2 regions of the Pseudoalteromonas sp. PB2-1 genome follow, and region 2 is predicted to be linked to the other one. Evidence: predicted binding sites of a transcription regulator. Region 2 holds the regulator's gene; the other holds the start of a gene.
The links. The regulator FliA, encoded in region 2, starts transcription of late flagellar genes. The targets are predictions, from matches to a motif close to CTAAAGNTNNNNNNNNNNNNGCCGATA.

Region 1 (4,427 bases), 330 kb from region 2:
ATATTGAGTTTTCTTTAAACCACACTGATGGGCTGCCCAGTATATAGCTTGAAAAAAGCGTCGGCTCGGTAAATAAGGTATAAGCAGCAAACAGGCCCCCTAACGAATTACCGACAAGCGTCTTTTGCGTGCCAGTTCGATAATGTGCGTTAATATAAGGGATAACAGTCTGTTTTAAGTAATTTAAATGTTGCTTTGCGCCCCCTGTAGCACGTTTCCACGTCTTATCAACAAACGGTGTGTAATCATGAATTCGGCTATCGAGCCCAGATATGCCCTTTTGATAACCAACAGCAACAAGAATTACCTCTTCAATAGAGCCTGAATTCATCATAAAGCGGCTGGCACCAGAGGCTATGGGTAAATTGTAATTGGCATCTAACAGATAAACCACTGGGTAACGTTTCTGGTTTTGCTTTTGATAGCTACGAGGCAGTTTGATAGTAATGGGGTATTCGTTTTCTGTATGTTTATCTTTTAGCAAAACTGTATTAGTGCGCGGCAAAGTATAGGGTTCAGCCCAAGTGGTAAAGCTTGTCCCAAAAATACAGAACATCAAAATAAAAAGTATATTAGGCATCGTTAATCCTTTAGCCATTTCTTAACGGGTAACACCCACTCATCTTTTGGCTTATAAAATGCGCCATGAGAGAGTCCTGTATTAATGCTTATTTCTTCGAACTTAGTGGCTTCACTCCTATCAATTAAAAATTGGCAAGAGCCAACCTGATCTGAACGTTCAAAGATTGAGTAAACCTTACCGTATGCCCTAACTGATGGATGCTTTTTAATTAAACTGGCACACCCTGCTAATATAATTAAGTTGATATTTGTGCGTTTAAGTTCATTGGCTGCCAGTATCGATAATGCCCCACCCCGTGAAAAACCAACTAGACTAATATGCGACTCAGGAACACCTGCATTTAATAAGATGTCGACATCAGCAGCTAGCTTTTTAGCAAATAAAAATGGGGCCGTGCCTTTTTTTCGGTGGTATGCAATTAAGTTATAGGCTGGATCTGCTAGTGCTTTTTTAATTGCAGGAAAATCATAAGTGCCATATTTTGGATGGCGTGGACGAATGTGCTCACCTTCGACGATGTAACCATGAGAATAAAAAACATAATGCTCATTGCTATTGAAGCTACTAGGAAGCTCATCATAAATCGTATTTGCTTGGACTTGGCATCCGCAAATAACGAGCAGTAATAAAAAACAGCGCATACTAATCCATAGCTAGGCAATAAAAATGGGCCATAAGGCCCACTCTTAGATTCGCTCGTTTGACGTTTACTCTTCGTCAAACTCTTGTAATTGTCGCTGTGCAGGACGCGCTAAGATTTCAACATAAAACGTCATAAGTCCTTTGGCTTCAATATCGCTAATGCATTTGTTGATCTCTGCCACATGCACAACCTGAGCATCTTCTGCAGATTCGCCAAACTTACAGTCAAACGCCCAATAATCAGCCCCTTCAGGAAGTGTTTTGTTGCGTTCACGTTTTAAGTATTTTTTTACTTCGTGTTTGGCTGCATCAACCATACGAGGATATTTGATTTTCTCATGGTTAAGCGTGAATGTTTTTTTCATTATGGTCCTAATAACTTGATTCAATAGTCATGGCATAAAGCCACTAGGTCGCATTATAACAAGCACATTTAAAATTAGCTGTAGTTTTTAATAATACGCTTAAATTTATCTATATTACCTATTGTAGCGTACAAGAAAGTTATGACAATTGAATTAATTGTTTAAGCTGTCGCTAAGTACAAAGGCTGATGAATTGATTCGTCTTTTAAGCCATCATAAAAAGCCGCTGCATCCATTTGTGGTCGCTCTGTAACACTATTATTAGTGTAATGACGCTTTCTAACCGCAGGTTCGCAATTATCAATGACATTTAACGGCACATGGCATTTATCATCACGAATTGTCAGTGGTTCTGGGTTTAAACATTGACGTAAACGTATGTCTGTAAGCCCACCACTTAGAAGACGGAAAGCATTTTGCTCGCCAATTAGCATATCAAATTGCTCTGGTGCTAATGCTTGCTTTGGTCCCGCTCCTAATTCATTACGTAGCGCTTGCTCGGATATTTGGGTGTTAGCTAACTCTGATTTTGGGAGATGAAACTGACTAAAGTCGAGCACATCATGAGAGAGCATTGCCAATAGTAGAGCAAATTCTCCACTGCGTTGCTCATGAACACTTTTATTAAGACGATTATCAAGTTGACTCTCATTGAGTAACAAACCATCAATTTGCATAGACTTTAGCCGAATAGTTTCAAGATTAATCAGTTATCGGCATTAATCCATTTTTCTTTAGTTTTTTTCTTTACTTAAATAATCAGTTTGCTATTATCAGCGCCGTTGCATTGGAGGGGTTCCCGAGCGGCCAAAGGGATCAGACTGTAAATCTGACGGCTCAGCCTTCGCTGGTTCGAATCCAGCTCCCTCCACCACTTTTCTACGCTCAGTTAAGTGGGGCCAAATGCAATAACAATTAGTGTGGAGGGGTTCCCGAGCGGCCAAAGGGATCAGACTGTAAATCTGACGGCTCAGCCTTCGCTGGTTCGAATCCAGCTCCCTCCACCACTTTTCTAAACGACTTCTCTTTATATCTATTTTTTATTATCTCATTGCCATCGTAACTGACTACCGTTTACTTTTAACCACTGACTTGCTTTTTTATAATCAGGGTAAAAGCGACTCACACGCTGCCAAAATACAGAACTGTGATTCATATATTTTAAATGCGCAAGTTCATGAACAATTACATAGTCGATTACCCACGTTGGCGCACAGGCTAAGTGTAGGTTGAAAGTTAACTCTCGACGTTGATTACAGCTCCCCCAGCGACGTTTATAATGTTGCACTTTTAACTGTTCTGGTAAGGCCTCCTGCATTTTTAAGCAGTAGTCGTGAATACGCATTTCAAGGTAGCTCTCTAGCTTGTGATGTAAAAAGTCTTCCAGTAATGACAAATATTTACTCTCTGTATTCTTTACACGTGATGACACTGATAAGCTCAACTCACTTGAGCGTTCATTTTGTTGCCAGTGACTACTTTTGCCTTTATTAAGTTTAATTGCTAACGGTTGATTAAATAAGTTTATTACGCCCGTTTCCAATGGCAACTGCCGCATTTGTGCTTGTGACGCTTGCTTAGCAATTTGTGCTTGTACCCAGTCTTTTTTAGATACGAGCCAGGACTCTATATCACCTAGTGGTACAAAGTGCGGCGCGTAGACTGTTAGCTGCTGCTGAGCTACTTTAATCGCTACTGTTTTCCTACGTTTACTGCGTTTTAATGTGTAATCCAACAAAAAATAAACCAATTCAATGCATAAAATCTTGGTATTACATTTTACCCTGTAAAATACCTGCTAATCTATAAATATGACTAACAAATAAGTTTTCATTCTTATGCCTGATAAACCCTGTTGTAGTTATACCTCTCCCACAGGAAAAAAGTGCCAAGAAACTGATATGGGATCTGGCTTTTGTTTTTGGCACGACAATAAATTTGATAAGTCTGGGCTTGAACTAACGCAGAAATTGGAGCGTTACGCTAAAAAAGGTGGGTTATTACAAGGCTTACAATTACAAAGAGCTAACTTATCTGGGCTTAACTTAATTAAGCAAGATGATGAAGAAGGTTATGATCTCTCCTACTGCAATTTTTACCGAGCAAACCTATCTGGTGCACATTTATTCAATAATAGAATTGCCAATGCCTCACTCATGAAAGCAAATTTACATAATGCGAGCCTGCATTACTGTGATTTGAAGGACACAAACTTGCTTGGCGTTAAACTCAACGATAGCCGCATCGATAATATTGATTTGGGAGAAAAGTTATTACAAGAATCGCAAGCAATTAAAGCGCGAAAAAATAAACAACATAGTCAAGCACATGATCTATTTGAACAATCCGAAGAGATTTATCGAAATCTTCGTAAAGCATCGGAACATCAGGGCCTTTTTGAACTCGCAGGTAACTTTACTTATAAAGAACTTCGCATGAGACATGCACAGTACCCCAAAGGTTCTACAAAGCAAATTACCTCCAGCTTTATTGATATGTTATGTGGGTATGGCGAGAAGCCTGAAAATGTAATTCGCTTTAGCTTATCACTGATAGTCTGTTGTGCTATTTGTTATTTTTTATTTGGCGTGAGCTATGACAATACTGTTTTGCAATTAAACTTTGATAATTCCTTTTCACAAAATTTATCAGCACTTTTAAATAGTATTTATTTTAGTGTCGTTACCTTTACCACCTTAGGCTATGGAGACATCACGCCTATTGGCCTTTCAAGACTTATAGCGGCTATTGAAGCATTTTGTGGTAGCTTTTCTCTTGCATTGTTTGTGGTGGTATTTGTAAAACGTATGACGCGCTAGTGAACGATAAACGAGCCT
Region 2 (4,427 bases):
CGAACAACTTGCTACCTATGGCCGTATTATTGGCTGTGGTGTTAAACAAGTAAAAGATGCAAATGAATTGGCTGAAGTGCTATACCATTTACGTAATAAGCGACTAGTATTAATAGACACAGCGGGAATGAGCCAACGTGATTTACGCTTGACTGAGCAGCTTAATACACTAATGCGTAATCAGCGAGTTGATATTCGTAGTTACTTAGTATTAAGTGCTACAGCACAAATAAATGTGTTGCAAGAAACCGTAAGACACTTTAAAAAGGTGCAACTAAGTGGTTGTATATTCACTAAGTTGGATGAATCGCTAAGTTTAGGTGAGATTATCAGCATAGCGATTCAAAATCGTCTTCCGATAGGGTATCTTACTAATGGTCAGCGAGTTCCAGAGGATATTCGTGTTGCAAATGCCGAAAAACTAGTGAAAAAGGCTGAGCAATTGTATTTAAAACGAGCAAAAGCACAACATTCACGACGTCAAGCAGTAGCGTCGAGCACAGTAGGGATGTATGATTAACACAGTATTAGATCAAGCAAGCGGCCTGCGCAAAATGAATCAAAATAATAATAGTGGCGTTAAAGTTATCGCTGTGACTGGTGGCAAAGGTGGTGTGGGTAAAACCAATGTTTCACTAAATACCGCTATTGCACTCGGTCAGCAAGGAAATCGAGTATTAGTACTTGATGCCGATTTGGGATTGGCAAATTGTGACGTCATGCTTGGCCTTCGTGTTGAACGTAACTTATCTCATGTTTTATCTGGCGAATGTGAGCTAGATGAAATCCTTGTTGAAGGCCCTGCGGGGATTAAAATAGTCCCTGCAACCTCTGGTTCGCAGAGCATGGTGGAACTAAGCCCTTCTGAGCATGCCGGCCTTATCCGCGCTTTTAGCGAGTTAAATACAGAGTTTGATATCTTAATTGTTGATACCGCCGCGGGTATTTCCGACATGGTATTAAGCTTTTCACGTGCAGCACAAGATGTCGTTGTGGTTGTATGTGATGAACCTACCTCCATAACCGACGCCTATGCACTTATTAAAGTACTGAGCCGTGAACATGGTGTATATAAATTTAAAATTGTTGCCAATATGGTCCGCAGTATGCGTGAAGGCCAAGAATTGTTTGCTAAACTATCAAAAGTAACCGATCGTTTCTTGGATGTATCTATGGAATTAGTTGCAACAATACCGTATGACGAAAATATGCGTAAATCGACTCGACGCCAAAAAGTGATTGTTGAGTTGTTTCCTAGTTCGCCAGCAGCAGTCGCATTTAAAACATTAGCAACAAAAGCAGTTAAGTGGCCAATACCGAATCAACCATCCGGTCATTTAGAATTTTTTATTGAAAAACTAGTAAACGGCTAACTATGACAACATCGGTGAATAAAGCGATGGGATATCAATCAGCAAACAATTTGAATGCGATTGTCGAAAAGCATGCCTCTTTAGTCAAAAAAGTGGCATGCCATTTAATTGCTCGTTTACCCGCCAGTGTTCAATTAGACGATTTAATTCAATCAGGCATGATTGGCCTTATAGAAGCATCAAAAAACTTTGATGCAGGCAAAGGAGCGAGCTTTGAAACCTTCGCTGGTATACGCATTCGCGGTGCGATGCTTGATGAAATTCGTCGCGGGGATTGGGCGCCTCGCTCTGTTCACCGAAATGCACGCCTCGTTGCTGAAACCATAGCCGCACTAGAAAGTACTTTAAATCGAGAACCCAAAGATACAGAAGTTGCTGAAAAACTTGATATTACGCTCGATGAGTACCATCATATCTTACATGATGTAAATTCTAGTAAAGTTCTGGGTATTGAGGATTTAGGTGTTGATGAAGACGTTATTACACCTATGGGGCAAGATTTAGCACTAGACAAACCGTTTAATAACGTTAAAAATGAACGGTTTAACCAATCTCTATTAACGGCTATTCAATCGTTACCGGAAAGAGATGCACTTGTTTTATCTTTGTATTACAACGATGAAATGAATTTAAAAGAAATAGGGCACATACTCGACGTAAGTGAATCGCGTGTGAGTCAAATACATGGTCAGGCGATGATTAAGCTCAAAGCAAAAATCAATGACTGGATTAATTAGTAGTAAGTAAATATAGGTTCAAACCTCACCGGAGGATGTTTTGGATAAAAACATGAAAATTCTTGTTGTTGATGATTTTTCTACAATGAGACGTATCATTAAAAACCTGTTAAGGGATTTAGGTTTCACCAATGTGCAGGAAGCTGATGATGGTTCAACAGCATTACCAATGCTACAAAATCAAGAATTTGATTTTGTTGTCACCGATTGGAACATGCCAGGTATGCAAGGTATTGATTTATTGAGAGCTATTCGTGCCGACGACAGCCTAAAGCATATTCCAGTGCTCATGGTGACAGCTGAAGCGAAAAAAGAACAAATTGTTGCTGCTGCTCAAGCGGGTGTAAATGGTTATATCGTTAAACCATTCACTGCTGCGACACTGAAAACCAAATTGGAAAAAGTGTTTGAACGTTTAGGTTAATCTAAGGGGAGAGGCTTATGTCAGCACTTGCTGCGCCTCAAATAAGTTTAGAGCAAGCTCGTCAACTTGTTGAGTATCTTGAAAATGGTGAACAAGAAAAAGCGGATAAGCTAATACTTGACACAGCATCAAAAGAACAATCAGAGCTGTTTGCAGAAATTGGTAAATTAACGCGACAACTTCATGAAGCGCTAAAAAACTTTGATCTCGATACGCGTTTAACTGGCTTAACAACGGAAGCAATACCCGATGCTAAACAGCGCTTAAATTATGTCATGGAAATGACAGAAAGCGCCGCTAATAAGACCATGGATGCAGTGGAAGCAAGTTTGCCAATTGCTCAGCAACTTGCAGACGATATAGCGACGATAAAACCTACGTGGGATCGTTTGATGAATCGAGAAATTGAGCTCGGTGAATTTAAATCGCTATGTCATAGCTTAGATAAGTTTATGAACAGCTCGCAAACTAAAACAGATGAGTTACAAGGCTTGATGACGAATGTGCTGATGGCACAAGATTATCAAGACTTAACAGGGCAAGTTATACGCCGAGTCATCGAATTAGTACGCGAAGTAGAAGACAGTTTAATCAATCTTTTAACTGTGTTTGGCAGTCAAGAAGATGGTCATCAAAAACAAGAAAAACAGGCCATAGAACAAGCACCTGCACAAAGCGATACGCTTGCAGGTCCTGAAGGGCCAATTATTGATAAAGAGTCTCGCGATGATGTTGTCTCAGGACAAGATGAAGTTGATGATCTATTATCAAGTCTGGGCTTCTAAGAGGAGAGTAGCTGCATGAGCTTTGAAGTCGATGAAGATATTTTACAGGATTTCCTAGTTGAAGCTGGAGAAATCTTAGAGCTTTTGTCAGAGCAATTAGTCGAACTGGAAAATAACCCAGAAGATAAAGATTTATTAAATGCCATTTTTAGGGGCTTCCATACCGTAAAAGGTGGGGCTGGCTTCTTAAGCATGACAGAACTTGTTGATGCATGTCATGGCGCCGAAAATGTCTTTGATTTATTACGACAAGGCGGGCGTACTGTTACATCTGAATTAATGGATGTTATTTTACAGGCACTCGATACAATAAATGAGATGTTTACGACCATCCAGAACCGTGAGCAACCAGAGCCTGCGGATCCTGCCCTCCTTGAAGCCCTTCACAAATTAAGTCATCCACCGAGCGCAGAAGAACTTGCTGGTGAAGACACATCAATTACAGAGGGTGTCAGTGCGGCACCAGAAGAGCCCGTTGTTGAAGAGCCTATCATTGATAGCCCAGAAGTAACTGCTGATGTGGCAACGGATAACGTTGATGAAGACGACCCGTTTGCATTTGATATGTTGTTTGATGGTGGTTTGGCTGATACCCAGCCTGAAGCACAAAATATTGATGAAATTACTGAAGACGAATTTGAAAGCTTACTTGATGAACTCCATGGTAAAGGGCAAAGCCCAGCAGCCGTAGAGGCAGAAAAAGTAAGTAATAATAGTGATGATATCACTGATGATGAATTTGATAGCTTATTAGATGAACTGCACGGAGTAGGTAGCTTTGGTGAAGTAAAATCAACTAGCACACCAGAACAAGTGCCGACTGAAAAGCCTGTCAGTACAGTATCAGCGCCTGCTGGTAGTGAGAGTGACGATGAAATTAGTGATGATGAATTTGAAGCATTGCTGGATGAGTTACATGGTAAAGGAACAGCGCCTAAGTCACTAGAGTCTTCATCACCAGCACAGCCTACAGAGCCAAAAGCGCCAGAAGTAGCTAAAGCTGAGCCTAGTAAACCAGTGCCGCAAGCAAAACCAGCAACCCCTGCGCCAGCAAAAGCGGCTCAACCAGCCCCTGTTGCAGCTAAAGCAGAACCTAAGCCAAGTGCCG

Region 1: a site for FliA is predicted at 2,302-2,328, ahead of L0Z67_RS10530 (VC2046/SO_2500 family protein). Genes of this name have one in related genera too.

The regions. Positions count from the first base shown of each region.
Region 1 covers NZ_CP090667.1:2,250,097-2,254,523, forward strand. Annotated here, with positions in the region: gene L0Z67_RS10515 (alpha/beta hydrolase) at 1-580, opposite strand, end outside; gene L0Z67_RS10520 (alpha/beta hydrolase) at 583-1,224, opposite strand; gene L0Z67_RS10525 (DUF6172 family protein) at 1,291-1,590, opposite strand; gene L0Z67_RS10530 (VC2046/SO_2500 family protein) at 1,752-2,267, opposite strand; tRNA gene L0Z67_RS10535 (tRNA-Tyr) at 2,380-2,464, shown strand; tRNA gene L0Z67_RS10540 (tRNA-Tyr) at 2,513-2,597, shown strand; gene L0Z67_RS10545 (M48 family metallopeptidase) at 2,639-3,325, opposite strand; gene L0Z67_RS10550 (ion channel) at 3,429-4,409, shown strand; gene L0Z67_RS10555 (GGDEF domain-containing protein) at 4,406-4,427, opposite strand, start outside.
Region 2 covers NZ_CP090667.1:2,576,358-2,580,784, reverse strand. Annotated here, with positions in the region: gene flhF (flagellar biosynthesis protein FlhF) at 1-520, shown strand, start outside; gene L0Z67_RS12100 (MinD/ParA family protein) at 513-1,373, shown strand; gene L0Z67_RS12095 (RNA polymerase sigma factor FliA) at 1,400-2,110, shown strand; gene cheY (chemotaxis response regulator CheY) at 2,151-2,534, shown strand; gene L0Z67_RS12085 (protein phosphatase CheZ) at 2,552-3,319, shown strand; gene L0Z67_RS12080 (chemotaxis protein CheA) at 3,335-4,427, shown strand, end outside.